Regions from separate parts of the Ensifer sp. 38_S197 genome, predicted to be linked through region 2. Evidence: riboswitches for the same ligand, from Rfam matches in the RefSeq annotation. Region 2 holds a riboswitch; the other holds the start of a gene.

Region 1 (14,460 bases), 740 kb from region 2:
TCTACTGCTCCGACAACTTGATATCCGGGGTGTAATCCTTGCCCTCGACCTCCTTGACCACCGCCTGGCCACACTGCATGTGCTGCGTATCCGCATTGAAGGCATAGGTGGGTGAGCCGTGCAGGCTCCAGCCCTGGTTCAGCGCCGCCGTCACCTTGTGGCAGAAGGAGGCGTCGTCGGGGCCGGTCAGGAAGCGGTAGAGTTTCAAGATCTTGCCTTTCGTTTCTCGATAAGGTCCGCCTTGGTGGCAAGCGCCATGGCCTGGTCGAGGTGCAGCCGCTCGACCATGCGCCCATTAAGATTGATGACGCCCTTGCCGGTGTTTTCCGGAGCCGCGAAGGCGGCGATGATCGCGCGCGCCTCGTCGACGGCGATCTGCTCCACGCCGAAGCGCTCGTTCGCCGGGCCGATCTGGGCCGGATGGATCAGCATCTTGCCGTCATAGCCCATGTCGCGGCCCTGCCGGCATTCCTCGTCGAAACCATCAACATCGCGGAAGTCGTTGAACACGGCGTCGATGACGTCGAGCCCGCCACCCCGCGCCGCCAGCAGGATCTGCATCAGCCAGGGGACGAGAAAGGGCCGGCCTGGACGATCCGGCACGCCGGTCTCCTTGCGCAGATCGTTGAGGCCGACGACGAAGCAATCGAGCCGTCCGCCGAAGGTGCGGCCGGTCTCGGCGATAACAGGCGCGTTGATGACGCCACGCGGCGTCTCGATCATCGCCCAGAGACGCAGCGTCTCCGGCGCATCGTTCTCGGTAAGCCAGTCGGCCGCCGCCTGGATATCCGCCGGGCTTTCGACCTTCGGCAGCAGAATGGCGTCGGGGTTGGCAGAAAGTGCCGCAGCGAGGTCACCTTGGCCGAAGTCGGAGCCGATCGCATTGATGCGGATGACGATTTCGCAATCCGGCCGGCTCGCCGTCAGAAACTGCACCAGCGCCTCGCGCGCTTCCACCTTGCGCTCGGGCGCCACCGCATCCTCGAGATCGAAGATCGCGGCGTCCGTCGCGAGTTCAGCGACTTTGGCAAGTGCACGGGCATTGTCGGCCGGCACCGAGAGCACCGAGCGGCGCAGGCGCATGGGGTGATGTTCGATCGATTTGTTCATGTTTCAGTTGTGCCCGCCTTTCCTTCGTTCCGCAAGACGAGGCGAACCGCCGCACCCTTTCATAAGAGCCACCCCTTGCAAGCGGAGCTGCAAACCACCACATCGCAACCAGAAAGGTAACGATTATGCAAAGCATTCGCTCTGTCCTCTTTACGGCCGCAGCCTTGACCATCACGTTCGCGGCCTTTGTTCTGACCGCTTCGCTGGCGCTGGCACTGGCCGGCATCGCCGCCGTCGTCGTGATCGGCAGCGCCATTGCCGCCCGTCTGAACCTCAAGCCAGCCCGCGCCACGGCGCGTCCGGCCGCCGCAGGCGCCGCCCCTGGCCAGCGCGAGATGCGCATCTGGAACGACGGTCGCGGCACGATCATCGACCTCTGATCCCCAGCGATCGGGATCGATCCTCAGGCTGTGATCCGGAATCGGGCCGATCGATGATCGGCTCGCCGACCATTGCTTCCTGCAAAAGATCATAGCTCCCCAAACTGCGAAATTTTGACTGCGAAATTTTTTCCATCCCCATGTCGGATCGGGCGCGTTATCCCCGTCCTTGAGACAGGCCAGCACGGTCCTGGCTCTTCGAACAGAATGGAGAACGACATGGACATCGAAACGCAGCAAACTGAAACGAAGAAGCCGGCACCGGTTCTGAACGGTCTTCTGCCCTATCTTCAGGTCGATGGCGCCGTGAAGGCGGCCGAATTCTACACGCGGGCTTTCGGCGCCAAGGAGGTCAACCGGCATCCGGTGGACGAGCAGGGCCGGACGATGCACATCCATCTCTACATCAACGGCAGCTCGCTGATGCTGGCCGATGCCTATCCGGAATACGGCCATCCGCTCGAAAAGCCGCAGGCCTTCACCCTGACGCTCACCGTCGACGACATCGATGCCTGGTGGGACCGCGCGGTCGCCGCCGGCGCGGAAGTGGTGACGCCGGTCGAGGTGATGTTCTGGGGCGACCGCTATGGTCAGGTTCGCGATCCCTTCGGCGTTCTCTGGGCAATGAACAGCCCGGTGAAAGCAGGCTGACCCTTACCGGCGACGAAATCCGGACGGAACTTTGGGCGGGCGGGCATTTTCACCCGCCCGACGACGCGTGTTGGACAGATTTTCCTTCATTTCTGCGTAGAACTGCTCTAAACGCTACGCAACATTCTTCTGAAATCGAAGGCCTGAAGTTATGGAAAAATTCGTCAAGCTCACCGGCGTCGCAGCACCCCTCCCCGTCGTCAACATCGACACGGACATGATCATTCCGAAGGATTACCTGAAGACGATCAAGCGCACCGGCCTTGGCAAGGGCCTCTTCGCCGAAGCCCGCTACAACGAGGATGGCTCGGTCAATCCGGACTTCGTGCTCAACAAGCCCGCCTATCAGAACGCCAAGATCCTCGTTGCCGGCGACAACTTCGGCTGCGGCTCCTCGCGCGAACATGCCCCCTGGGCCCTGCTCGACTTCGGCATCCGCTGCGTGATCTCCACGTCCTTTGCCGATATCTTCTACAACAACTGTTTCAAGAACGGCATTCTGCCGATCGTCGTCAGCCAGGCCGACCTCGACAAGCTGATGGACGATGCTTCGCGCGGCTCCAACGCCATCCTTTCGGTCGACCTGGAATCCCAGGAAATCACCGGTCCGGACGGCGGTTCGATCAAGTTCGAGATCGACGCCTTCAAGCGCCACTGCCTGCTGAACGGCCTCGACGATATCGGCCTGACGCTGGAGAAGGCGACCGCCATCGACAGTTTTGAGAAGTCGGTCGGCGCCTCGCGTCCCTGGGCCTAAAGCGGGCGACATGGCGCGCAAGCTCATCTCCTCCGGTTCGCCCTTCGAAAAGACGGCAGGCTATTCGCGTGCCGTCGCGATGGGCGACTGGTGCTTCGTCTCCGGCACGACCGGCTACGACTATGCCACCATGACCATGCCCGAGACGGTGGAGGAGCAGGCGCGCAATTGCCTCAGGACGATCGAGGGCGCGCTGAAGGAAGCGGGCTTTTCGCTTTCCGACGTGGTGCGCAATCACTATTACGTCACCGATGCCAGCTTCGCCGATCGGGTGTTCCCCATCTTCGGCGAAGTCTTCGGCGAGATCCGGCCGGCCGCAACCATGATCGTCTGCGACCTGATCCGCCCGGAAATGCTGATCGAGATCGAAGTCACCGCCCTTCGCGGCTGACGCCGAGCCCCTCTGCTCGCACCATCTCCTCTCAAATCGATTCCGAATTAAGCCAATATGCGATAGTCCATAGGCATCGCTTTGCTAGTGGTCTGATTCCGACATTTGCATGCGATCTCAGCGCCCTCGAGAGCAAATGTCGGAATCTTGAGGACCACGAGTAACACTATGATGATAGTGGAATTTTCGAATTTGACATTTGAGTTGAGCGCGTGCGGAAAACGGGACTCAAATGTCAAATTCATTCCACTAGACCTATGCTGAACCGGAAGACGACCATGCAATTCGAAGGCACCGCCGACTATATCGCCGACAAGGACCTGATGATCGCCGTCAATGCTGCGATCCGGCTGGAGCGGCCGCTGCTCGTCAAGGGCGAACCCGGCACCGGCAAGACCGAGCTTGCCCGCCAGATCGCTGCCGCCCTCGATCTCGAACTCATCGAATGGAGCGTCAAGTCGACCACCAAGGCACAGCAGGGCCTCTACGAATACGACGCAGTCTCGCGCCTGCGGGACAGCCAGCTCGGCGACGAACGCGTCAACGAGGTCAAAAACTACATCCGCAAGGGCAAGCTCTGGCAGGCCTTCGAGGCGGGCCGGCGCGTGGTGCTTCTGATCGACGAGATCGACAAGGCCGATATCGAGTTTCCGAACGACCTGCTGCAGGAACTCGACCGCATGGAATTCCATGTCTACGAGACCGGCGAGATGATCAGCGCGCGCCACCGGCCGATCGTCATCATCACCTCCAACAACGAGAAGGAACTGCCGGACGCATTTCTCCGCCGCTGCTTCTTCCACTATATCCGCTTTCCCGATGCCGAAACGCTCGCCCGCATCGTCGAGGTGCACTATCCCGGCATCCGCAAGACGCTGCTTTCGGCGGCCCTTGCCGCCTTCTACGACATCCGCCAGGTGCCGGGCCTCAAGAAGAAGCCCTCCACTTCCGAAGCGCTCGACTGGATCCGGCTGCTCGTCGCCGACGAAGTCGATCCGGCCGATCTCAGGGCCGATGCCAAGACCATGCTGCCGAAGCTGCACGGCGCACTTCTGAAGAACGAGCAGGACGTCCACCTCTTCGAGCGCCTCGCCTTCATGGCGCGCCGCGACGGATGAGCCCGGACGCGCACAAGGTGCTGATCTACGCCACCTGGCAGGGCCGCCTGCTGGTCTTCGACGAGCCGGACTTTCCGGAGATCGAACTGCAGGTGCCCGGTGGCACGATGGAGCCGGGCGAGAGCCCGGAAGTCGCGGCAACGCGCGAGTTCGTCGAGGAAACAGGGTTGACGCCACCGCAGCCGCTCACGCACCTCGTCACGCAGGACTATTCTTACTGGAAGGACGGTAGAGCCATCTGCCATCGGCGACACTATTTTCACGTCGCCCTTACTGGAGAGCAGTGGCAGACATGGCTGCACCGCGAGATGACGCCGGATAGCGGCGGCCCGCCGATCCGCTTCCGCTTCTTCTGGCTCGGCATCGACGAGGCGGGGCGTCAGTTGGGATATGGAATGCGGGACGCTCTGCACTTGGTGTAAATTCGCTCCTCACCCCAGCCCCCTCGCCGCAAGCGGAGAGAGGGGACGTGCGCAGCAGCCAAGACATCACCAGAATGCTCCGCCGGTTCAACCAGGCGGTGTTGGACCGAGCGCAGGCTGGCAACCTTCCTTCTTCCCACCTGCGGGGAGAAAGTCGCGGCAGCGGAATGAGGGGTCTATCGCACCCCCGAATCGTTTTTCTTGACCCCCGCGTCCCTGTCGCGCTATCAAATTCCCCGTGGTGATTTGGCCGGCCGGCTTGCAGCCACGTTAAACAAGTCGCTAAAGGGCCGAGGAAAGTTGGATTTCCGAGGACCGGTCGCGATCAATCGCCGCCGGTTTTTTTGTATTGATCGAGTGGAAGCCCATGCCCATCAAGATTCCCGATACACTGCCCGCTTTCGAAACCCTCGTGCATGAGGGCGTGCGGGTGATGACCGAGACCGTGGCGATCCGTCAGGATATTCGCCCGCTCCAGATCGGGCTTCTGAACCTCATGCCCAACAAGATCAAGACCGAGATCCAGATGGCGCGCCTGATCGGCGCCTCGCCGCTGCAGGTGGAACTGTCGCTGGTGCGCATCGGTGCCCATCGCGCGAAGAACACCTCGGAAGATCACCTGCTCTCCTTCTACGAGACCTGGGACGAGGTGAAGGGCCGCAAGTTCGATGGCTTCATCATCACCGGCGCGCCGGTCGAGACGCTGGAATACGAGGACGTCACCTATTGGGAAGAGCTGAAGCAGATCTTCGACTGGACGGCGACCAACGTGCATTCGACGCTCAATGTCTGCTGGGGCGCGATGGCGGCGATCTACCATTTCCACGGCGTGCCGAAATACCCGCTCGCCGAGAAGGCCTTCGGCGTCTACCGTCACCAGAATCTCAACCGCTCCTCCGTCTATCTCAACGGCTTCTCCGACGACTTCGCCGTCCCGGTCTCGCGCTGGACCGAGGTCCGGCGCGCCGACATCGACAAGGTGCCGAGCCTCGAAATCCTGATGGAATCGAAGGAGATGGGCGTCTGCCTCGTGCACGAGAAAAAGGGCAACCGGCTCTACATGTTCAACCACGTGGAGTATGATTCCACCTCGTTGTCGGACGAATACTTCCGGGACGTGGATGCCGGCGTGCCGATCAAGTTGCCGCACGACTATTTCCCGCACAACGACTCGACCCTGCCGCCGCAGAACCGCTGGCGCAGCCATGCGCATCTCTTCTTCGGCAACTGGATCAACGAGATGTACCAGACGACGCCCTACGATCTCTCGGAGATCGGCACCGGAGAAAACTGAGGCTTAGCGGATGTTCGTCCCCTTCTTCCTCGAACTCAAGGCAGCGAAGGTCCCGGTGACGCTCCGGGAATTCCTGTCCCTGATCGAGGGGCTGGAGGCGGGTATCGCCGCCTTCGACGTCGAAGCCTTCTACTACCTGGCGCGCACGGCGCTGGTGAAGGACGAGCGCCATATCGACCGTTTCGACCGGGTGTTCCAGCATTGCTTTTCCGGTCTGGAAGCGGTCAATCCGATGGAAGCGGGTGAAGAAGCCGTCATCCCCGAGGACTGGCTGCGCAAGCTCGCGGAAAAGCACCTGACCGAGGAAGAAAAGCGCCTGATCGAAGCGCTCGGCGGTTTCGACAAGCTGATGGAGACCTTGCGCCAGCGGCTGCGCGAACAGCAGGGCCGGCACCAGGGCGGCTCGAAATGGATCGGCACCGCCGGCACCTCCCCCTTCGGCGCCTATGGCTACAATCCCGAAGGTATAAGGATCGGCCAGGACCAGTCGCGCCATCGCCGCGCGGTCAAAGTCTGGGACCGACGCGAGTTTAGAGATTATGACGACACCGTCGAACTCGGCACCCGCAACATCAAGGTGGCGCTGAAAAGGCTGCGGCGCTGGGTGCGCCAGGGCGCTGCCGACGAGTTCGACCTTTCCGGCACGATCCGCGCCACCGCCGAGCACGGCTATCTCGACGTGGTGACGCGGCCCGAGCGCCGCAATGCCGTGAAGCTTTTGATGTTCTTCGATGTCGGCGGATCGATGGACGATCACATCCGCATCGTCGAGGAGCTGTTCTCTGCCGCCCGCGGTGAGTTCCGCCACATGGAGCATTTCTACTTCCACAATTGCATCTACGAGGGCCTGTGGAAGGACAACCGGCGCCGGCGCGCCGACATCACCCGCACGACGGAAGTGCTGCGCACCTTCGGCGGCGACTATCGCGCGATCTTCGTCGGCGACGCCTCGATGAGTCCATACGAGATCAGCCATCCCGGCGGCTCGGTCGAGCATTGGAACGACGAGGCCGGCGCGCTCTGGCTCTCGCGCATGACGGCACATTTCCCGCGCTCGATCTGGCTCAATCCCGTGCCCGAGCAGCACTGGGGCTACACCCAGTCGATCGCCATGGTGAGAAAGCTGTTCGAAGGGCGGATGTTCCCTTTGACGCTCGCCGGCCTGCAGGACGCCACCAAGCAATTATCCCGCTGAAATGACGGCGATATCCTGCAGCGCCGCGTGTCTTTCAGAGCACCCCAGGGTCGCCGTGGCCCTGCACTGAGATTTCCGGTTGCCGCATCCTCGGAAATGACGCAGGTTGCTGCGGTCGCGAAGAGGGAGCCAGCGGTGAATATGCATCAGAACACGGAAATCTTCGGCCACCTGCCATCCGGCGAGCCGGTCCATCGTGTGGTGCTCTCCGGCGGCGGACTTACAGCGCATGTGCTGACCTGGGGCTCTGTGATCCAGGATCTGCGGCTGGAAGGCCATGAGCCGCCGCTGGTGCTCGGTTTCAGCGATCTCGAAGGCTATCTCGCCCATTCGCCCTATCTCGGCGCCACGCCCGGACGCTGCGCCAACCGAATCGGAAACGGACGCTTCACCCTCGACGGCGAGGCCTATCAGCTCGAATTGAACGAGAAGGGCGTCACGCACCTGCATGGCGGCAGCGACAACATCGGTAAGCGCAACTGGACGATCACCCGCCAGACGGCGGACAGCGTCACGCTTGTCATCACCGATCCGGACGGACGCGCCGGCTATCCGGGCAATTGTCAGGTCACCTGCACCTACGCGCTGAAGCCCGGTGGCGTTTTGAGCGTCGTCTACGAGACCGAGACCGACCGGCCGACGCTCGCCAATGTCTGCCAGCACAGCTATTTCAATCTCGACGGCAGCGCCGACGCGCTCGGCCACGACATCATGATCGCTGCCGACCATTATCTGCCGACCAACGAACGGCAGATCCCGACAGGCGAGATCCGTGCGGTCGAGGGCACCGCCTTCGATCTCCGGGAAATGACGCCGCTTCGCCGCCAGACCGAAGGTGAGCGCATCGCCTACGACCACAATTTCTGTCTTTCGAACCAGCCCATGGCGAAACACTCGGTGGCGCTGGCCCGCAGCATCAATTCCGGCGTCACGCTCGAAGTGCTGACGACGGAGCCCGGCGTGCAGCTTTATACCGGCGCGAAGCTCAATATCCCCGTCCCCGGCCTCGAGGGCCGCCGCTACGGCCCCTTCGCCGGTTTCTGCCTGGAAACCCAGATCTGGCCGGACGCCGTCAACCATGCCGGCTTCCCGAGCGCGGTGCTTCGCCCCGGCGAGAACCGCCGGCAGGAGACGGATTATGTCTTCATGAAGAGCTGAGTGCGGCCCGCACGGGCGCTGGCGATCTATCGATCTATAGGAGTGGAAGGGAGCGAGCGGCCCAACGGACCGGCGTCGTGTTCGGCACGTGTTCGCACGGCGCTGCAGCCGGCCTCGAAGTGCAACGAGCCTTACGGCAAAGGCCGTCTCATTTCCAAAACAATTATGAAATGAAGTGGTTGGGAGAAATTGGAGCGGGTGAGGCGATTCGAACGCCCGACCCCAACCTTGGCAAGGTTGTGCTCTACCCCTGAGCTACACCCGCTCATTTTCCGCGGCCCGGGGGTAGTCGGTGGACCGTGGCGTCGACGCTGTCTTGCGGCGACGGGCGGTATATGGCCTAAGCGATTTTGGAATGCAACAGGGAAATGACGAGAAATCGAATATTTTTTTGGAGACCTCCCGCAAAGCCCGGAAATGCCGCGTTTTCGGTCATCGTCGCCGCCTGTGAGATTGCGCGCTGACGGGCTTCTCCCCTAAAGCAGGATCGAAAACGAACGCCCAAGGGATGAGAATCATGAGTGAATCACAGCCAAAGACCGCCGAAGACCTCTTTCGTTTTCTCGACGGACTTGGGATCGAGCATAAAACCAAGAACCATGAGCCGGTATTCACCGTCGCCGAATTGGTGGCGCTGCGTGATGAGATCCCCGGCGGCCACACGAAAAACCTTTTCGTGAAGGACAAGACGGACAACTATTTCCTGCTCACCGTCGAGGAGCATGCGACAGTGGACCTGAAGACCGTTCACCAGGTGATCGGTGCGGCGAGCCGGGTCTCCTTCGGCAAGCCGGAAAAGCTGATGGAATATCTGGGCGTCATTCCGGGAGCCGTCACCGCCTTCGGCGCGATCAACGACACCGGCGGCAACGTCAAGATGATCCTCGACGAGGAGTTGATGAAGTTCGACATCGTCAACTGCCATCCGCTCTCGAATGACGCGACGACCTCGATTGCGTCCAGGGATCTGCTGCGCTTCATGGAAGCGACCGGACACGAACCGCTTGTCTTGAAAGTCACGGCCTGACATACGATCTTTGGCGCGAATGCAGTAAGCCGGCCGGCGAGCCGGCGAGGAGAGAAGAATGACGGGCAGCGACAATCCCTATGCAGGGTCTTTCGGCACTCAGATGACGGGCTCGGCCTCCTTCGGCAAGCCGGCGGCCGCGTCGAACGGTGACCTGATCAAGGAAACCACCACCGCCAACTTTGCCAAGGACGTGCTCGAGGCCTCCCGCCAGCAGCCGGTTCTCGTCGATTTCTGGGCACCCTGGTGCGGCCCCTGCAAGCAGCTCACGCCGGTCATCGAAAAGGTGGTCACGGAAGCCGCGGGCCGCGTCAAGCTCGTCAAGATGAACATCGACGATCATCCTTCGATCGCCGGCCAGCTCGGCATCCAGTCGATCCCCGCCGTCATCGCCTTCGTCGGCGGACGACCGGTCGACGGCTTCATGGGCGCGGTGCCGGAAAGCCAGATCAAGCAATTCATCGAAAAGATCGCCGGCCCCGCCGTCGACGACAGCAAGGCCGAGATCGAAGCCGTACTCACCGATGCCAAGGCGCTGCTCGATGCCGGCGATGCCCAGAACGCCGCAGGCCTCTACGGCGCCGTGCTTCAGGCCGACCCCGAAAATGTCGTGGCGATCGCCGGCATGGTCGATTGCATGATCACCCTCGGCCAGCTCGCCGAAGCCCGAGAGGCTCTTTCCGGCCTGCCGGAAGATCTCGCCAAGGACGCGGGCATTGCAGCGATCGGCAAGAAACTCGACCAGATCGAAGAAGCCCGCAAGCTTGGCGATCCCGACGAGTTCGAGCGGCGCCTTGCGGCAAACCCCGACGATCACGAGGCGCGCATGCTGCTTGCCAAGATCCGCAACGTCGAAGGCGACCGGACGGCTGCCGCCGACCACCTGCTGACGATCATGAAGCGCGATCGCGGCTTCGAGGACGACGGCGCCCGGCGCGAACTCCTGTCCTTCTTCGAGGTCTGGGGACCGAAGGATCCGGCAACGGTCGCCGCGCGACGCAAGCTCTCGTCGATCCTGTTCTCCTGAACCGTCGGGCATTGCTTAGATATTCGGGCATTGCTCAGGTATAAAGGGCGCCATCGGTGCCCTTTTTTATGCGTACCTGATCACGATCCGCATTCACTCATGAAGATCGATGTGCGTGTCTCTTGAGATTTTTGGGGAATGCACCATCTTTTGGTCTGGTGACCACGCTTCCTTGGCGGGGCAAGAGCGGATACCTTCAGGGTCTATCGGAACATGCACGTCGGAAATGCACGCTATCTCGGTCCTCAGGACTTGCCGGAGATCATTCCGGTGTTTCCGCTGACCGGTGCCTTGCTGCTTCCCGGTGCCCAGCTTCCGCTCAACATCTTCGAGCCGCGCTATCTCGCGATGCTCGATGACGCGCTTTCCGGCAACCGCCTGATCGGCATCGTGCAGCCTTCCTTCTGCGAAGGCCGAAACGAGACGGCCACCGGCCCGACGCAGGCGCTCTGCGAGGTCGGTTGCATCGGCCGCATCACCTCCTTCGCCGAGACCGGCGACGGCCGCTACATCACCTCGCTCACCGGGGTCTGCCGCTACCGGCTGTTTTCGGAGGTCGGCGGCACGCGCGGTTACCGCCGTTTCCGCATCGGCCCCTTTGCCGCCGATCTCGAGAACCGCGATGATGAAACCCTCGTCGACCGGGCGGCTCTGCTTGCCGCCTTCAAGGCCTATCTCGAAGCCAACAAGCTCAAGGCCGATTGGGAAAGCGTCGAACGGGCGAGCAACCGCACCCTGGTCAATTCCATGGCGATGATGTCGCCCTATGGCCCCGCCGAAAAACAGGCGCTGCTCGAAGCACCCGACCTCAAGACACGCGCGGAAACCCTGATCGCCATCACCGAGATCGTGCTCGCGCGCGACTTCGGCGATATGGACAGCATCCTGCAGTGAAGCGAGCGACGGATCATGGATATCAACGCCAGCAAGGTCGACCCGAAACTGCTTGAGCTGCTCGTCTGCCCGCTGACGAAGGGCCGCTTGAGCTACCACGCCGAAGCCAACGAACTCGTCTCGGAAAAGGCCCGCCTCGCCTATCCGATCCGCGACGGCGTGCCGATCATGCTGGTCTCGGAAGCGCGCAAGATCGAGGATTGAGGTCGCACGGCTCGGCCGATTTGACGAACGCGAGATTTCGCAGTTGCCCTCATCGGCCTGCCGGCCACCTTCTCCCCGAAGGGCGGGGAGAAGGAAACGCGTGGCGCGCTCGCACCTGAAAAGTCAAACCGCCGCTTGCTTGCTGTCTGGTCGCGCATGGCGGCGACGCAAAGAGTAGATCTCGTCCCCTCTCCCTGCCTGCGGGGAGAGGGTTAGGGTGAGGGGCAATCCCAAGGTCGCTGTTCAGATCGGCTGACCCGACAGCAGCCGCGGATCGGTCTCACCGGCGATGCCGGCGGCCTGGCGGATGAAGAAATTCTTCAGCGACGGCAAGCGATCGACGATACCGAGGCCGAAATCGCGGGCGATACGGACCGGGGTGATGTCGTTGGAAAACAGCCGGTTGAGCACGTCGGTCGTCACCCCCATGCGGAAGGTGTCGAAACGCCGCCAGCTCTGGTAGCGCTCGAGCACGGCGAGCGAGCCGATGTCGAGCCCGAGGCGGTCCGCCTCGACGATCGTTTCCGCCAGAGCGGCGACGTCCTTGAAGCCGAGATTGAGCCCCTGTCCCGAGATCGGATGAATACCGTGGGCCGCATCGCCGGCAAGGGCAAAGCGCGGCTTGACGAAATCGCGGGCGAGCGTCAGGCCGAGCGGAAAGGCCCGCCGTCCGCCGACCACCTTCAGATGCCCGAGCTTGTGGCCAAAACGGCGCTCCAGCTCCTCTTCGAACAGGAAATCGTCGCCCTTGACCAGCCGTTCGGCGTCCTCGGTGCGCTCGGTCCAGACCAGTGACGAGCGATTGTTCTTGAGCGGCAGCGTCGCAAACGGACCGGCCGGCAGGAAATGCTCCTCCGCCGTGCCGTCGTGCGGCCGCTCGTGCTCGACCGTCGTGACGATGCCGGACTGACCGTAGTCGAACTCGACCGTCTTGATGCCGGCGGCATCACGCAGCTTGGAGCGCACGCCGTCACAGGCCACAAGCAGGCGCGCTTCCAGCTTTTCGCCGCCGGCAAGCGTGACGTCGACCGCATGGTCGCCGCTCTTGAAGCTTTCGACCATCGTCGACTGGCGATTGACGACGCCGAGTTCCTCGCATGCTCCGCGCAGCGCGCCGACCATCGCCGTGTTCGGCACCATGTGGGCGAAGGGCCGGCCATCGCCGCCGTCGCCATCAAAGGTCAGGAACACCGGGCGCACCGGATCGGCCGCCTTCGAATCGGTAATCACCATCCGGCGGATCGGCTCCGCCTCCGGCGCGATCTGATCCCAGACCCCGAGCACGTCGAGCATGCGCTCGGCAGCCGACGCAACCGCCGAGGCGCGCTGGTCCTTCTTCCAGGCGCCTTCCGGCGCGCCGTCGATGACCATAACGCTCAGATGCGGCGCGGCCTTCTTCAGGGAAACGGCGAGCGAAAGGCCGACATAGCCGCCACCGGCAATCAAGACATCGAGCATCCGCTTTCTCCCGTCGCACTTGAGCATCGTTTTATGTCTATATAGATCAATGCCATCGACGTTCCTACCATCGGAGACTGCCGAAATGTCGCGCCCCACCGACACCGCCACGCCCATGGATGCGCTGCTTGCCATTCTCGATCTCGAGAAGCTGGAGGAAAACCTGTTCCGGGGCTTGAGCCCGCAGGTCGGCTGGCAGCGCGTGTTCGGCGGCCAGGTCATCGGCCAGGCGCTGGTGGCGGCCCAGCGGACCGTCGACGCCGACCGCTTCGTCCATTCGCTGCACGCCTATTTCATGCGGCCGGGCGATCCGTCGGTGCCGATCATCTACGAGGTCGACCGTATCCGCGACGGCTTCGAGCTTCGCCACCCGCCGTGTGGTCGCCATTCAGCACGGCAAGGCGATCTTCTCGATGTCCGCCTCGTTCCAGTACGACGAGGACGGGTTCGACCACCAGATCGAGATGCCGAAGCTGCCGATGCCCGAGACCTTGCCGGGCGAACAGGAACTGAAGGAGAAATTCCTCGTCCATGCGCCGGAAGCGATCCGGCGCTACTGGGAGCGGCCGCGGCCGATCGAAATCCGCCCGGCCTCGCTGCACCACTATTTTACCCGCGACGACGGCAAGCCGATCCAGGACGTTTGGGTCAAGGCGGTCGGCACCGTTCCGGACGAGCGCCATATCCAGGCGGCCATCCTTGCCTATCTCTCCGACATGACCCTGCTCGACACCTCGCTCTATGCGCACGGCACTTCGGTCTTCGATCGGAACCTGCAGGTCGCAAGCCTCGATCACGCCATGTGGTTCCATCGTCCCTGCAAGATGGACGACTGGCTGCTCTATACCCAGGACAGTCCGAGTGCACATGGTGCCCGCGGGATGACCAGAGGCAGCCTTTTTACGCGTTCCGGCGTGCTGATCGCCTCTGTCGCCCAGGAAGGGCTGATCCGGAAAAAGGCATCTGAATAGAAAACAAGCAGATTCTATAATCTGCCTATTTTTTGACCTTCTAAATTGACGATTTTCTATTGCACCGCAGCATCCGTGCTGCGGCTTTCGTTTTTCCCGTTGTTTTTCATTTGCTTAGCTCAAGCGTCTGAATCTGGCACGCCCCTTGAATGTCATTGTCCGGTTGCACGGCGCTCTGGCGCTCCGCAGCAAGGAGAGACGGCCTCCGCCGGAGGCGAACAAGGATGAAACCAGATGAAAATTGTGATGGCCATTATCAAGCCGTTCAAGCTCGATGAGGTTCGCGAAGCCCTCACTGCTGTCGGCATCCAGGGCCTGACCGTAACCGAAGTCAAAGGCTACGGCCGCCAGAAGGGACATACCGAAATCTATCGCGGCACCGAATATGCCGTAAGCTTCCTGC
Region 2 (14,460 bases):
AATTCCGGTGCGGAAGCGCTGGAATGCGCGATCAAGACGGCGCGGCGCTATCACTTCGCCAAGGGCCAGCCGGAGAAGTTTCACGTCATCACCTTCGAGGGCGCCTTCCACGGCCGCACGATCGCGACGATCGCCGCCGGGGGCCAGCAGAAGTACATCGAAGGTTTCGGACCAAAGGCCCCGGGCTTCTATCAGGTTCCGTTCGGCGACCTCGCGGCCGTCAAGAATGCGATCACCGAAGAGACCGCCGCGATCCTGATCGAGCCGATCCAGGGCGAGGGCGGCATTCGCCCGGCGACGAAGGAATTCCTGCAGGAACTGCGCGCGCTCTGCGACGAGTTCGGCCTGCTCCTGATCCTCGACGAGGTCCAGACCGGCGTCGGCCGTACCGGCAAGCTCTTCGCCCATGAATGGGCGGGCATCCGCCCGGATATCATGGCCGTTGCGAAGGGCATCGGCGGCGGCTTCCCGCTCGGTGCTTGCCTGGCGACGGAAGAGGCGGCGGCCGGCATGGTGGCGGGCACGCATGGCTCCACCTATGGCGGCAACCCTCTGGCGATGGCCGTCGGCAACGCCGTGCTTGACGTCATCCTCGCTGACGGCTTCCTCGCCCATGTGCGCGATGTGGCGCTCGTCTTCCGCCAGGGACTCGCCTCGCTGAAAGACCGCTACCCGGACGTCATCGAGGACATCCGCGGCGACGGCCTGATGCTGGGCATCAAGGTAAAGGGCCCCTCGGCCGATCTTTTGAAGGAAATCCGCGCCGAGAAGCTCCTGGCCGTGCCGGCGGGCGACAATGTGCTGCGCTTGCTGCCGCCGCTGACGGTGACGGCGGAGGAAGCGCGCGAGGGCCTTGCGCGCATCGAGCGCGCTGCCGAAGCAGTTCGGAAGGCCGGCGGCAACGCCGCTGCTTAACGGATAGGACCGACGCCGACACAGGGTGTTAGAATGACCCTCGTGCGTTCACGCGGAATGCGGGCGCACCACGGATCGATTTTTCAGACAGGAACCGAGTACGATGGCAGGCACCAGACATTTTCTCGATCTTTCGGCCGTGACGGCCGCCGATCTCCGGACGATCATCGACGACGCCCGCGTCCGAAAGGCGGCGACCAAGGCCGGAACCGCCGAGAAGCCGCTCGCCGGCAAGATGCTGGCGATGATCTTCGAAAAGCCGTCCACCCGCACACGCGTGTCCTTCGACGTCGGCATGCGTCAGCTCGGCGGCGAAACCCTGTTCCTGTCGGGCACGGAGATGCAGCTCGGTCGCGCCGAGACCATCGGCGATACGGCCAAGGTCCTGTCGCGCTATGTCGACGCGATCATGATCCGCACCACCGACCACCGCCGCCTGCTGGAATTGGCGGAGCATGCGACGGTACCCGTCATCAACGGTCTCACCGACGATACCCATCCCTGCCAGATCATGGCCGACATCATGACCTTCGAAGAGCATCGCGGACCGGTGAAGGGCAAGACGATCGCCTGGACCGGTGACGGCAACAACGTCCTGCACTCGCTGATCGAAGGCTCCGCCCGTTTCGGCTATCGCATGAACATGGCTGTGCCGCTGGGCTCGGAGCCGCAGGACAAGATCCTGAACTGGGCCCGCAACAACGGCGGCGAGATCCTGCTGTGTCACGAAGCCGAGCAGGCCGTGGCCAACGCCAATTGCGTCGTCACCGACACCTGGGTGTCGATGAACCAGGAGCATCGTGCCCGCGGCCACAACGTGTTCCAGCCGTTTCAGGTCAATGAAGCGCTGATGAAGCACGCGGCCTCCGATGCGCTGTTCATGCATTGCCTGCCGGCGCATCGCGGCGAGGAAGTGACCGACGAGGTGATCGACGGTCCGCAGTCGGTCGTCTTCGACGAGGCCGAAAACCGCCTGCATGCGCAGAAGTCGATCATCGCCTGGTGCATGGGGCTTGTCTAAGCCCCTTGCCGGCACGGATGCTGCGTGGTGCGCGCTGGCGCAGCCCTTCAGTAGCTGCTGCGCGAGGGCGGGCTATTGACATCGCCGCCGCGCGACACGATCTAGGCGGCATGTGGGGCGCTCCTGACAACGGTGAAGCGCCGACTGCAACGGGTTGTGCGCGGCGCGTTGGCGAACGGCACATACCCGATGGACTATCCGTTCATTGCGGGATCAATTGAGACAGCGGGCACGTTGCGCCGGGAGGATACGAATGTCCCGGGCGCAACGCAGTTGGCTGATGCAAGGAGCAAGACATGACTGACATGACACCAGGGCTTGGTGAATTCGACTTTGCCGGTGACGATCACGTCGTGCCTTTCCAGGTGGAAGGCCTCGATGTGCGCGGCCGCGCCGTGCAACTCGGCCCGATGCTGGACGCAATTCTGGAGCGCCACAATTATCCGCTTCCCGTCGCGCGGCTCGTTGCCGAAACCATCGTGTTGACGGTGCTTCTCGGCACCTCGCTGAAGTTCGAAGGCAAGCTGATCGTCCAGACGCAAGGAGACGGCCCGGTCGATCTCGTCGTCGCCGATTTCTCGACGCCGGACCGCGTGCGCGCCTATGCCCGCTACGATGCGGATGCGCTGGCCGCCGCCGAAAAGGATGGCCGCACCCTTTCGCATGAACTGCTCGGCAAGGGCGTGCTCGCCTTTACCATCGACCAGGGCGCTCATACCCAGCGCTACCAGGGCATCGTCGCACTTGACGGCGCCACGCTGGAAGAAATCGCCGGCGTCTACTTCCGCCAATCGGAGCAGATCCCGACCAAGGTCAGGCTCGGCGTCGCCGAGCTGCTCGACCGCGATGAGAACGGCAAGCCGCGCCATCGCTGGCGCGCCGGCGGCATGGTCGCGCAGTTCCTGCCGGAAGCGCCCGAGCGCATGCGCCAGCCTGATCTCTCCGGCGGCGATGGCGACAACGGCGAAAGCGTCGTCGAGGATGACGATCACTGGGCGGAAGCCAAGGTGATGGTCGAGACGATCGACACCGACGAGCTGACGGACCCGACGGTCGGAACCGAACGTTTGCTCTACCGGCTGTTCCACGAGCGCGGCGTGCGCGTCTATGAGCCGCAGGCGGTCTATGACCGTTGCAGCTGCTCGCGCGAGAAGCTCCGTTCGGTGCTCGCCAATCTGGAAGCGGATGATCTCGAAAGCACCATCGAGGATGGCGTCGTGAAGGTCACCTGCGAATTCTGCTCGACGACCTACCGTTTCGAAGCCAGCGAAGTGCGTCCGCAGGAGCGGGCGTCACTCCGGACAAACTAAAGCGCGCTTCGCGATCTTTCAGATTCGCTCCTTGCGCTTTAAGCCCTTGATATTTCGCATGTCGTTATCGCAAAGCCACTGCACACTTTTGCGCGACATGCTTTAGTTCAGGGTGCGCACGAGCCCCGGTGAATCGAGCGAGAAGGCGGGGATGGCCACGTTGAAGGTCTCTCCGCCTTCCGATTCCATGCTGTAGTGGCCGAACATCACGCCCGATGGCGTATCCAGCGGGCAGCCCGATGAATATTCGTAGGTATCGCCGGGATTGAGCAGCGGCTGCTCGCCGATCACGCCGGGGCCGCTGACTTCGTCGACCTGCCCGTTCTCGTCCGTGATATGCCAGTAGCGGGTCATCAGCCGCACGGCTGCATCGGAATGGTTGGAAATGACGATGCGATAGCCCCAGACATAGCGGCCGTCATCAGGATCCGACTGCTCTTCGAGATAGTACGGCTCCACCGTAACTTCTATGTCGCGGGTCAAAGCGCGATACATGGGCAACACCTTGCTTCAGGTCTTTCAGGGTATTCTACAGCAAGATGGTTTCGTCAAGAATAACGGCAAGATTGTGCGTACCCATTCTGGGGCAATGGCTTGCGGCCTCATGAGCGGGTGTTTGAGCCCCCTCGTTCCCGCTGCCGCCGCTGCGTAACGCGGAGATCTGCCGCAAGGGATCGACGGCCGCCGCCTGCTGCGGCGGCCGTATGTTTCGGCGGGGTTAGGCCTTGACGGCCTTCAGCGCGCGGGCAAAATCCTCGACAACGTCCTCGCTGTCTTCGATCCCCGCGGAGAAGCGCACCGTGCCGGCGGAAATGCCGAGTTCTTCGCGGGCCTCGTCGGTGAGGTTCTTGTGCGTCGTCGTTGCCGGATGGGTGATCAGGCTCTTGCTGTCGCCGAGGTTGTTGGAGATGCGAACGATCTCAAGCGCATTCTGCAGCGCGAAGGCTGCGTCCTTGCCGCCCTTCAGTTCAAAGGCGACGAGGGTGGAACCGCCGGTCATCTGCTTGGCAATGATATCGGCCTGCGGGTGATCCTTGCGGCCGGGGTAGATGACCTTGGCCACCTGCGGCTGCTCTGCCAGGAAGTCGGCGACGCGGCGTGCGGTTTCCGTCTGCTGGCGTACGCGCAGCGGCAGGGTCTCGATACCCTTCAGCAGCGTCCAGGCATTGAACGGCGACATGGCCGGGCCCGTGTGGCGGAAGTAGTCGTGCAGGTTCTCGTTGATCCATTCCTTGTCGGAAAGCACGACGCCGCCGAGGCAACGACCCTGGCCATCGATGTGCTTCGTGGCGGAGTAGACGACGATATGGGCGCCGAGTTCCAGCGGCTTCTGGAAGAGCGGGGTCGCGAACACGTTGTCGACGACGACCTTCGCGCCGATCTGGTTGGCGAGCCTCGCCACGCCGGCGATATCGATCACCTCGAGCGTCGGGTTGGTCGGGCTTTCGAGGAAGAAGACCTTGGTGTTCTTCTGAATCGCCTTTTCCCAGTTTGCGAGATCGCGGCCGTCGACCAGCGTGCATTCGATGCCGTATTTCGGCGCGAGCGTCTCGACCACCCAGCGGCAGGAGCCGAAGAGCGCGCGCGCGGCAACGATGTGGTCGCCGGCCTTCAACTGGCACAGGATCGCCGCGGAAACGGCAGCCATGCCCGAGGCCGTGGCGCGCGCGTCTTCGGCGCCTTCCAGCATGCACATGCGCTTTTCGAACATGTCGTTGGTCGGGCTGCCGTAGCGGGCATAGATGAAGCCCTCGGTCTCGCCCTTGAAGCGGGCTTCGGCCGCTTCCGACGTTTCGTAGACGAAGCCCTGAGTCAGGAAGATCGCTTCGGAGGTTTCGCCGTGCTGCGAGCGGGTGGTTCCGCCATGGACCAGTTGCGTTGCCGGGCGCCAGTTTTTGCTCATGTGACGATCACTTTCAAAAACAAAAAAACCGGCCGCGTGAAGGGCCGGTTTGACACCCGGCCTTTTTAGCTACTTGTTTAACGTGGCTGCAAGCCGACCGGCCAAATCACCACGGGATAAAGCTCCAATACTGCTTGGGTGCGCTTGCGTCAATTCCCGGAGTTTGGTTTTGTCTCGCAACTGGAAAGAGGACTGCAATGGGCCGCGACACTGGGATTTTGGCCGACCGCGCGATCGCCGCGCTGTTCGAAACGGGACGCCTGAAGAGCGAGAGGCCGCTGGATGCCGATCAGATCCAACCGGCAAGCCTCGACCTGCGCCTAGGCGCCAAGGCCTTCCGCGTCCGCGCGAGCTTCATGCCTGGCCCATCACATCTCGTCGCCGACAAGCTTGACCGGCTGAAGCTGCATGTGGTCGATCTGACCGACGGCGCGGTGCTGGAAACCGGCTGCGTCTACATCGTGCCGCTGATGGAAAGCCTGGCGCTGCCTGCGGGCATGTCGGCCTCGGCCAATCCGAAAAGCTCGACCGGCCGCCTCGACATCTTCACCCGCGTCATCACCGACCGTGCCCAGGAATTCGATAAGATCCCGGCCGGCTACAGCGGTCCGCTCTATCTCGAAATCAGCCCGCGCACCTTCCCGATCGTCGTGCGCCGCGGTTCGCGCCTGTCGCAGATCCGCTTCCGTATGGGGCAGTCGCTGCTCTCGGAGCAGGAGTTGCTGGCGCTGCACGAGAGCGACGTTCTAGTGGCGAGCGAGCGCCCGAATGTCAGCGGCGGCGGCATTGCGCTCTCGATCGATCTCAAGGGCACCGGCCCGGATGGCCTGATCGGCTACCGTGGCAAGCACCACACGGCGGTCATCGACGTCGACAAGAAGGCGCAGCACGCGATCTTCGACTTTTGGGAGCCGCTCTACAGCCGCGGCCGCGACGAGCTGATCCTCGATCCGGACGAGTTCTACATCCTCGTCTCGCGCGAAGCGGTGCATGTGCCGCCGCTTTATGCGGCCGAGATGACGCCGTTCGATCCGCTGGTGGGCGAATTCCGCGTGCACTACGCCGGCTTTTTCGATCCGGGCTTCGGCCATGCGTCTGCCGGCGGCAGCGGCAGCCGCGCCGTTCTGGAAGTCCGCAGCCACGAGGTGCCGTTCATCCTCGAGCATGGGCAGATCGTCGGCCGGCTGATCTATGAACACATGCTGGAACGTCCCGATGGTCTCTACGGCCTCGGCGTCGGCTCCAACTACCAGGCGCAGGGCCTGAAGCTTTCGAAGCATTTCCGCGCCGAGTAGGCGATTTTGCACGGGACCCTCATGCAATACCGCGCAAGGGTCCTTGACAGATCGTCGCGGTTCGGGAAATTTCCCAAGTCTCGCGGGTGTAGTTCAGTGGTAGAACGCCAGCTTCCCAAGCTTGATGTCGTCGGTTCGATCCCGATCACCCGCTCCAATTCTCGCTGATCCTTTGTGTTGCCTCGTACTTCTAGAGGCTATGGCCAGTTGCGATCGCGACGGATAACTTGGTACGCGATGAATCATCAAGCGGTTCTAAGGGCCGCCCCTTGCCACATGAGACGTGCCGGCCCGCTGCCCATGAGATTTCTTTCCCTGATTGCCCTTTGCGCGTCCTTGATCGCAACGCCGCTGGCGGCACAGCCCAAGGACCTGCCCATTCTGTTCGATGCGCGCGAACGCATCGCCAAGCCCGATCTTACGGGCCTTGCCCGCTTGCGCTTTCTGACGACCGTGGACTTTCCGCCGTTCAACTTCATCGACCAGTCAGGCAAGCTCTCCGGTTTTCACGTCGACCTCGTGCGCGAGATCTGCCGCGAACTCGACATCGAAGCCAAATGCCAGATCCAGGCCGTCACTTATGCGGAACTTCTGCCGGCGCTGGAGCAGGGGCAAGGCGAAGCTGTTGCCGCCGGCATCGCCGTCGGCCCGGAACTGCGCCAGCGCTTTGGTTTCTCGCGTGCCTTCATGCGGCTTCCGGCGCGCTTCGCCATCAATTCCAAGGCGGCCGGCGCCGTGGCGGGTCCGCAGGACCTCAGGAGAAAATCCGTCGGTGTCGTGGCGGGGACGACGCATGAGGCCATGTTCAAGGCGTTCTTCCCGAAGATCGAGGCCAAGGTCTTCCCGGATCGCGACGCCATGCTGACCGCTCTGCAGAAAGGTGAGGTGCCGGCGGTCTTTTCCGACGGCTTGCAGCTTTCCTTCTGGGTCTCAGGCGCGACTGCCGGCGGCTGCTGCGCGCTCGTTGATGGCGCCTATTTCTCGCAGCGCTTTCTCGGCGAAGGCCTGACGATCATGAACCGAAAATCCGAACCGGCCCTGACCCAGGCTATCGACCACGCGCTGCTGGCGCTGTCACGCAGCGGCCGGCTCGAGGAAATCTACCTGCGCTACTTCCCGAATGGCATTTACTGAGCGCCAGGTGGGGTTGTGACCGCCAGCAATTGAAGGCACTACCGGCGGAAGCGGACAAGCGCACCGCGCTCGATAGCCGCACAGGTGAGCTTGTCGAGACCCAGGCGATCGCGCAGCAATTGCAGCAGCCGGATCTCTTCGTTGCGAATGCGCTGGTCCGCCGCGGCGATTTCGACGGCAAGCGCATAGGCGGTCTCATGGAATTTTTCCGGCAGCGCCTCACGCACGATCTCCAGGACGATGTCCAGGCCCTCGGGAGCCGCGAGCTGGGCGGAGCATTCGTGGCCGATCTGGACGAGCTGGTTCTCGTCGAATCCGTCGAAAACGGGCAGGAACTGCACAAGCCGGCCGATGCGGGCGAATTCGTCGTCGCTCATCTCGCGGTCGACCGCCGACATCATCACCATGACATAGACGAGGGCTTCGTGGTGACTGAGGCTTGGCAGCATGGGGCTTTCCGACGGTAGGGCAATTCCAGGAAAAGCGTGAAGCGGTTTCCATGCGGAATTGTGGCGTTTCAAAGAGCCAGATCATCTCAATGAAACGGCGAGACGATCCAGATGGCTGAGAGCTGGGAATTGCCGCGGCCGTTTACAAGTCCGGCTGCGGCTCCTCCATACCGGTGCCGAGGGTTGGATCATCTGATGTCATCGGCGTGTGGCTGAGGTCGCGCGGATCCTCGCCATAGAAGCCGAGCTTTGCCTTACGCGCGGCGTCGGCTCGTTTCTCCAGCGACGAGCCGGGTACCGGCGTCGCCCAGCCGTTGTCGACCAGCCAGGTCGCGAGGTCCTGCCCACCGAGCGAGCAGGAAGCGGTGGCCGATGGGCCGGCGCTCCCTTCGGGCATGTCGCAGCTCACGGCACGGGCGCGCAGAAAGTTCCGGAAGGCTGTCCGTGCGACGATGCCGCAGGGCCAGCTCTTCCCCCCGGTTTCGCAGGTTCTTTCCGCCTGCTCGGGCTCGATGCCATCGATCTGCACCGTCAGCTTGTCGAACTGGATCACGCCGGCGGCGATCGCCACGGGGCGATAGAGGATGGTCGAGCCGGCGGCGGCCTTTGCTTGCTTCTCCGGCTCCGATAAGGGTGCGCGCGGCTCCGCCCGTTCAAGCGGTGCGCTGGTGACCGTGTCGGGCAGGCCGAACTGCTGCGGCTCGATGGCGCGCGCGGCTTTTTCCGTCGTCGGGGACTGGGGTTGCTCGCCGGCCGCAGAGGCGTCTGGCACGGAAGCGCCGCCAGACGACGTGCCGGGATCGAGCGGCACGTCTTCGCCCGTTTCGGCCTGATCCGGGGCCGGCTCGATTTCCGTCATGTCGGGCGTTTCGAGAACGAGGTCCGGCGTGGCAACACTCTCGCGGTCGCGGATGGCGGCTGCACCCGCATAGAGGATGCCGGTGAAAAGCGCGATTGCGGCGATGCCGCCGGCAAGGGTGTATAAATGCTGCCGCATCAGGAAGAACGTCCTATTGGCTGGCCCAGATGATCCGGGCGATCCATTCGATCTGGCTGATCTCGAAGCTCCGGCTCGGGTGCTCCGGGTTGAGGGAAAGGAGCTCGATCGTGCGCGGCGTCTGGCGTGTCAGGACCTTTGCCATGACCTCGCCTTCGCGCGTCTTGACCACCACGCGGTCGCCGCGCCGAACCTGCGCGCCCGGATCGACGATCAGGGTGTCTCCGTCGCGGTAGAGCGGCAGCATGCTGTCGCCCTGGACCTCGAGCGCGTAGATGCCGGTCCGGCGTTCCGCGACCGTCGGGAAATCGATCACGTCCCAGCCCTGGCCGGCCGGGAAACCGCCGTCGTCGAAGAAGCCACCCGCGCCCGCCTGGGCAAAGCCGATCAGCGGGATCGCCGCAGTCGCCGGGGCAGGGGCCTGCGTGGCATCCGGACTCAACAGGCTGGTGAATTGGTCCATCGTCGCGCCCGTCGCCTCGAGCACCTTGGCGATCGATTCCGTCGAAGGCCACCGTTCCCGCCCGTCGGCGGAGTGGCGCTTGGACTTGTTGAAGGAGGTGGGATCGAGCCCGGCGCGGCGGGCGAGACCCGAAGGCGAGAGCTGATTGCGCTCGGCCAATGCATCGATGGCGTGCCAGATCGTGCCGTGAGACAACATGCGAAGGATCCGGGGCCGAACGGGGCGGCCGCTTGCTGGTTTGATCTGCGCCACACTACCGAAACCCCGGGTTCCGGTAAAGAATCCGAAGGAAAATAGTCCTTTCTCCGTCATTTGCTTTGGGGGCGACGGGCCCTATAGTTTGCTCGACGGACAGGACAGGCTTTCATCGGAGGGAACGCTTTGTTGGCGCGCATGAGATCTGAGCGTCTGCTGTTCGTTGCCCTGGCCGCCGCGATCGTCGGGATGGCGCTGGAGCATCAGCTTCTTGAGATGGGGCGCCTGGCAACGCTGATCGGTGCCGCCGGTCTCGTGATTGCGATCGTGCTGGCGTCGCTGCGCGTTTCGCATCATGCCGAAGTGCTGGCGTCCAAGGTCGGCGATCCCTATGGCACGATGATCCTGACGCTGTCGGCGGTCCTGGTCGAGGTTGTCGTGCTGGCGATCATGATGAGCAGCGAGACCTCACCGACGCTGGTGCGCGACACGATCTATGCGGCCGTCATGCTCGACATCAACGGCATCCTGGGTCTGGCCGCCCTGCTTGGCGGGTTGAAGCACGGCGAGCAGCCCTATAACGACGATTCCGCCCGCACCTACAGCGTGATGATCCTGACGGCGATGGGAATATCGATGGTCGTGCCGGAATTCGTGCCGGCGGCGAGATGGCATCTCTATTCGGTCTTCACCATCGGCGCGATGATCACGCTTTACGCCCTCTTCCTGCGCATGCAGGTGGGCGTGCACAGCTATTTCTTCAGCTACAGCTATCCGAAGGCGAAGGGCGAGGGGAGCGCGACACAGGTCAGCGCGGACCAGCCGGTGCTGCCGTCGATCGCGATCCTGATTTTCGGCATCGTGCTGATCGGCATGCTGGCAGAGGTGATGTCGGCGCTGTTGACGTCGGGCCTGAAGGGGAGCGGCGCCCCGCCGGCGGTCACGGCCATCGTGGTTGCGGCGATCTCCGCCTCGCCGGAAATCATGACGGCCATGCGCGCAGCTCTTGCCAATCGCATGCAGGCGGTCGTCAACATCGCGCTTGGCGCATCGCTTTCGACGGTCATCCTGACCGTGCCGGTCATGGAGGCGATCGCGCTCTACACCGGTCAGCCTTTCCTGATGGCCATGTCGCCGGTGCAGACGGTGATGGTGACGATTACCTTGATTGTCGCGGCGATCAACCTCAACGACGGCCAGACCAACGCCATCGAAGGTATGACCCATTTCGTGTTGTTCGCCACCTTCGTCATGCTCTCGGCGATCGGGCTTTGAGCGGTGAAGGTTACTTTCGCGTCGGTCACACCGTGGCCCTTTCTCGCGCCTTCCTTGCCACCACCTCTTCATAGGCGGCCTGCAGGGTGGCGCGCACCCGCGGCGGGCCATCGAGCGGCGCACCGAGATGATCGTGCCGAAGCTCGTCCATGAAGCGATCCCAGAGCTCGGGGCCGCCAGTTTCCATCAGTTCGGCGCGGATGCTGAGCTCTTCGCTGACCGGTAGATAGCGCCGTCCCCAGGCGCCGAGCTGGGCCATGATCGGTACCAGCGCGATCGTCATCTCCGTCAGGCTGTAAATGGCCTTCTGCTTGTGGCTGGGGTCGTCGGCCTTGGTCAGCATGCCCTGCTCGACCAGCATCTTCAGCCGGTCCGCAAGGATGTTCGAAGAGATGCCCTCCTGGGATCGCAGCAATTCCCGGAAGTGCCGTTTACCGCCGAAGATCATGTCACGAATGATCAGCAGGCTCCATTTGTCGCCGAACACTTCGAGCGAAAGATTGATCGGGCAACCCGAGCGAATGTCGTCCTTCATTGGCACCTCTTCAAAACCGCTTGCATTATCGCATCAGTGGAGTTATCGTGCAACTGCTTTCAAAATTATATCAGTTTTAATATGAAATCAGTTAGGCAAAGGCCACCCGTTACCGGCCAAGAGGAGCGAGGAACATGACCGAGCGATCCGTTGAACATTCGAGTTTTACCATCGAGCGCAGCTTCAAGGCGACGCCGGAACAGGTGTTCAGGGCGTTCTCCGAGCCGGCTGCAAAGGAACGTTGGTTCGTCTCTGCTGACGGCTGGCCGGTGGCCGAATTCAGCCACGACTTCCGTGTCGGCGGCCGCGAAAGCGGTCGCTTCAGCCAGGACGGCGAGACGATCTACTATGACGACACTGTCTATCTCGACATCGTCGAGAACCGCCGGATCATCTTCGCCTATACGATGACCCAGAACGACAGGAGGATTTCCGCCTCCGTCGCCACGGTCGATATCCGGCCTGAGGGTCGTGGATCGCGCCTTGTCTTTACCGAGCAAGCCGCCTTCCTCGATGGGCTCGACAAACTCGACTACCGACGTGAGGGCTGGGAAACGTTGATCGGCTCGCTGGCCAAGGAAGTCGGCGAGACGGTTGGGGCGGCCTGACGGCTGTCAGGTTTTCGCGGAGAACTGGTGATTGAGACCGATCCGGTCTTCCGTTGATGCTTCAATGCATGGCCGCGATCGCGCTGCCGGCAATTCCCATGGAAAAGAGCGTGAGGCAGACGGCGGCAATCCGGCGCGGCAGATGTGATGTCGACATACCTTTCGACATCTGTACCAGCATGGCGCCGGCGCCGATCCAGCTCGCTCCAACGGTGACGACCAGCAGTGAGAAGCCCGCGATCCAGGACCAGACGGCTGCCAGTCCGGTTTGCGGCAGCAGCACCAGGGCGACGATCAACGCCTTCGGATTGAGCAGCGTCGTGATGAAGACCTGACGGATGGAAATGACGACACCTTCGCTGCGCTCGGCATCGGTGGTCCAGAGTGCATAGGCGAGGTAGAGAACCCAGCAGGCGGCGACGAGTTTCAGCGCAAGGCCGAGCTGCGGATGGGCGGCGAGGAATGGCGCCAGAAGCGCCACGGCCGGAATGATGACGGCGAGATAGCCACCGAGCTCGCCGATCAGCAACGGCAGCGAACGGCGGAACCCGATCGAGGCGCCGGAGAGCCAGAGCAGTGTGTTTGTCGGCCCGGGCGTTGCGAGCAGGATCAGGGCGGCAAGGGCGAAGGCGAGCGGCTGCATCTCGTTGGACCTGGTTTCGTGGCCGTTATCGCCGTCTTCTAGCAACCGCGCAAGCGCCCGGTCTTGATCTCCATCAAGCGCACTCTCCGATCCTTCCAGAAAACCATCCCAAGAAATCGCCACAACCAGCCGCGAAACACCCCTTCCGCGTGTATCGCGGTCGCGCTATCAGACCGTCGCCGCCGCTCTTCTTCCCGCCGGCGCGATCGAGGTTTCCATGAACAAGACCGTACTGTCAGGCATCGTCATGACGACGTTTTCCTATTTCCTGTTCTCGTTGCAGGATGCGTCGGTCAAATGGCTCGTCGTCGGCTATTCGGTCTGGCAGATCCTGTTTACCCGCAGCATCACCATCCTCGCGCTTTGCCTAATCATTGGCCGCGGCAAGCTGGTGCGCAACGCCATCGCGTCCCCGGTGATCAAGCCGCTGTTCGTGCGCAATCTGCTGCTGCTCGCCGCCTGGCTTTCCTATTTCAACGCGGCGCGTGATCTCGGCCTCGCGGAGATGACGACGCTCTACTATGCCGCGCCGATCATCGTGACGCTGCTCGCCGTGCCGATCCTGAAGGAGGACGTGCCGCCGATCCGCTGGTTCGCCGTTTTCGTCGGCTTCGTCGGCGTGCTCATCGCCTGTGATCCGCTCGGCACCGGCATGAAGCTGTCGCTGCCCGTGTTCCTGGCGCTCGCCGCCGCCGTCTTCTGGGCGATCGGAACCGTCATGCTGCGCAAGACCGCGCTGCAGGAAACGACCTTGGTGCAGATGACGATCTCCAACGTCTTCTTCATCGCGATGACCGGGCTTGCCGTCGGCTTCTTCTGGACGCCGCCGGCGCTCTTCGACGTCGCCCTGATGGCGGGAACCGGCGTGATCGCCGGCATCGCCCAGTACGCGCTGTTCGAGGGCATGCGCCGGGCGCCGATCTCGGTGATCGCGCCCTTCGAATATACCTCGCTCGTCTGGGCCTTCGGCCTCGGCTTCCTGATCTGGGGTGACGTCCCGGCCGTCAACGTCTTTGCCGGCGCCGGCCTGATCTTCGCGGCCGGTCTGCTGATCATCGTCGGCGAACGCCTGGCGCATCGCCGCGCCGGCGCTGTTGCCTAAACCTGGACGGCTTCCCGTGGATCGGACGGCCTCAGAGGTCATGTAGCGGCGCTCCACCGTTTCCTCGTAGATGCGGAGACCTTCGCGCGGGCGGATGTCAGCAACGACGCGCGTCGCTGGAAAGCCGAGGCCCGAAATGAAAACAGGCCCCGCGAGGGGCCTGTTTCCTTCGATGAACTTGGCTTACGCCGCCTGCTTCTTCTCGCCGTAGGGGTCGAAGCGGCCGTAGAAGGTCTCGCCGCGTTCGGCCATCTCCTTCAGGAGCGCCGTCGGCTTGAAATGGTCGCCATAGTCCTTGGCAAGTTTCTCGCACATCCTGACGAAGGCCTTCACGCCCATGCCGTCGATGTAGGAGAGCGTACCGCCGGTGTAAGGCGCGAAGCCGAAGCCGAGGATCGAGCCGACATCCGCTTCGCGCGGGTCGGTAACGATGCCTTCTTCCATGGTGCGGGCGGCCTCGAGCGCGATCGTCGCCAGGAAGCGCTGCTTCAGCACCTCGACGTCGATCTTTTCGGCGTTCTTCTGCGGATAGAGCGTCTTCAGCTCCGGCCACAGGTACTTCTTGGCGGGCTTTGCCGGGTACTCGTAGAAGCCTTTGCCGTTCTTGCGGCCGCG

Evidence for each region. A riboswitch is a leader RNA that binds a small molecule or an ion and turns the genes downstream of it on or off. The one in region 2 is predicted to bind S-adenosylmethionine.
Region 1: another riboswitch for S-adenosylmethionine. It lies ahead of metA (homoserine O-acetyltransferase MetA); the one in region 2 lies ahead of AC1Z3V_RS19735 (O-succinylhomoserine sulfhydrylase).

What each region holds. Positions count from the first base shown of each region.
Region 1 is NZ_JBXOVZ010000002.1:622,879-637,338, forward strand. Features, by position in the region: gene AC1Z3V_RS16245 (DUF1737 domain-containing protein) at 2-208, opposite strand; gene AC1Z3V_RS16250 (HpcH/HpaI aldolase/citrate lyase family protein) at 205-1,110, opposite strand; gene AC1Z3V_RS16255 (hypothetical protein) at 1,236-1,490, shown strand; gene AC1Z3V_RS16260 (VOC family protein) at 1,710-2,141, shown strand; gene leuD (3-isopropylmalate dehydratase small subunit) at 2,293-2,898, shown strand; gene AC1Z3V_RS16270 (RidA family protein) at 2,909-3,289, shown strand; gene AC1Z3V_RS16275 (AAA family ATPase) at 3,568-4,407, shown strand; gene AC1Z3V_RS16280 (NUDIX hydrolase) at 4,404-4,829, shown strand; SAM riboswitch at 5,058-5,135, shown strand; gene metA (homoserine O-acetyltransferase MetA) at 5,197-6,123, shown strand; gene AC1Z3V_RS16290 (vWA domain-containing protein) at 6,134-7,318, shown strand; gene AC1Z3V_RS16295 (aldose epimerase family protein) at 7,460-8,476, shown strand; tRNA gene AC1Z3V_RS16300 (tRNA-Gly) at 8,667-8,741, opposite strand; gene AC1Z3V_RS16305 (prolyl-tRNA synthetase associated domain-containing protein) at 8,994-9,503, shown strand; gene trxA (thioredoxin) at 9,562-10,530, shown strand; gene AC1Z3V_RS16315 (LON peptidase substrate-binding domain-containing protein) at 10,744-11,424, shown strand; gene AC1Z3V_RS16320 (Trm112 family protein) at 11,440-11,628, shown strand; gene AC1Z3V_RS16325 (ubiquinone biosynthesis hydroxylase) at 11,872-13,086, opposite strand; partial or broken gene tesB (acyl-CoA thioesterase II) at 13,172-14,057, shown strand; gene AC1Z3V_RS16335 (P-II family nitrogen regulator) at 14,292-14,460, shown strand, end outside.
Region 2 is NZ_JBXOVZ010000002.1:1,362,288-1,376,747, forward strand. Features, by position in the region: gene AC1Z3V_RS19715 (aspartate aminotransferase family protein) at 1-915, shown strand, start outside; gene argF (ornithine carbamoyltransferase) at 1,019-1,936, shown strand; gene AC1Z3V_RS19725 (Hsp33 family molecular chaperone) at 2,233-3,246, shown strand; gene apaG (Co2+/Mg2+ efflux protein ApaG) at 3,349-3,741, opposite strand; gene AC1Z3V_RS19735 (O-succinylhomoserine sulfhydrylase) at 3,965-5,149, opposite strand; SAM riboswitch at 5,194-5,272, opposite strand; gene AC1Z3V_RS19740 (2'-deoxycytidine 5'-triphosphate deaminase) at 5,347-6,444, shown strand; tRNA gene AC1Z3V_RS19745 (tRNA-Gly) at 6,527-6,601, shown strand; gene AC1Z3V_RS19750 (transporter substrate-binding domain-containing protein) at 6,745-7,578, shown strand; gene AC1Z3V_RS19755 (tellurite resistance TerB family protein) at 7,617-8,027, opposite strand; gene AC1Z3V_RS19760 (thermonuclease family protein) at 8,170-9,024, opposite strand; gene AC1Z3V_RS19765 (S24 family peptidase) at 9,038-9,685, opposite strand; gene AC1Z3V_RS19770 (calcium:cation antiporter) at 9,869-10,957, shown strand; gene AC1Z3V_RS19775 (winged helix-turn-helix transcriptional regulator) at 10,983-11,492, opposite strand; gene AC1Z3V_RS19780 (SRPBCC family protein) at 11,627-12,100, shown strand; gene AC1Z3V_RS19785 (LysE family translocator) at 12,162-12,743, opposite strand; gene AC1Z3V_RS19790 (DMT family transporter) at 12,961-13,845, shown strand; gene AC1Z3V_RS19795 (FAD-dependent oxidoreductase) at 14,029-14,460, opposite strand, start outside.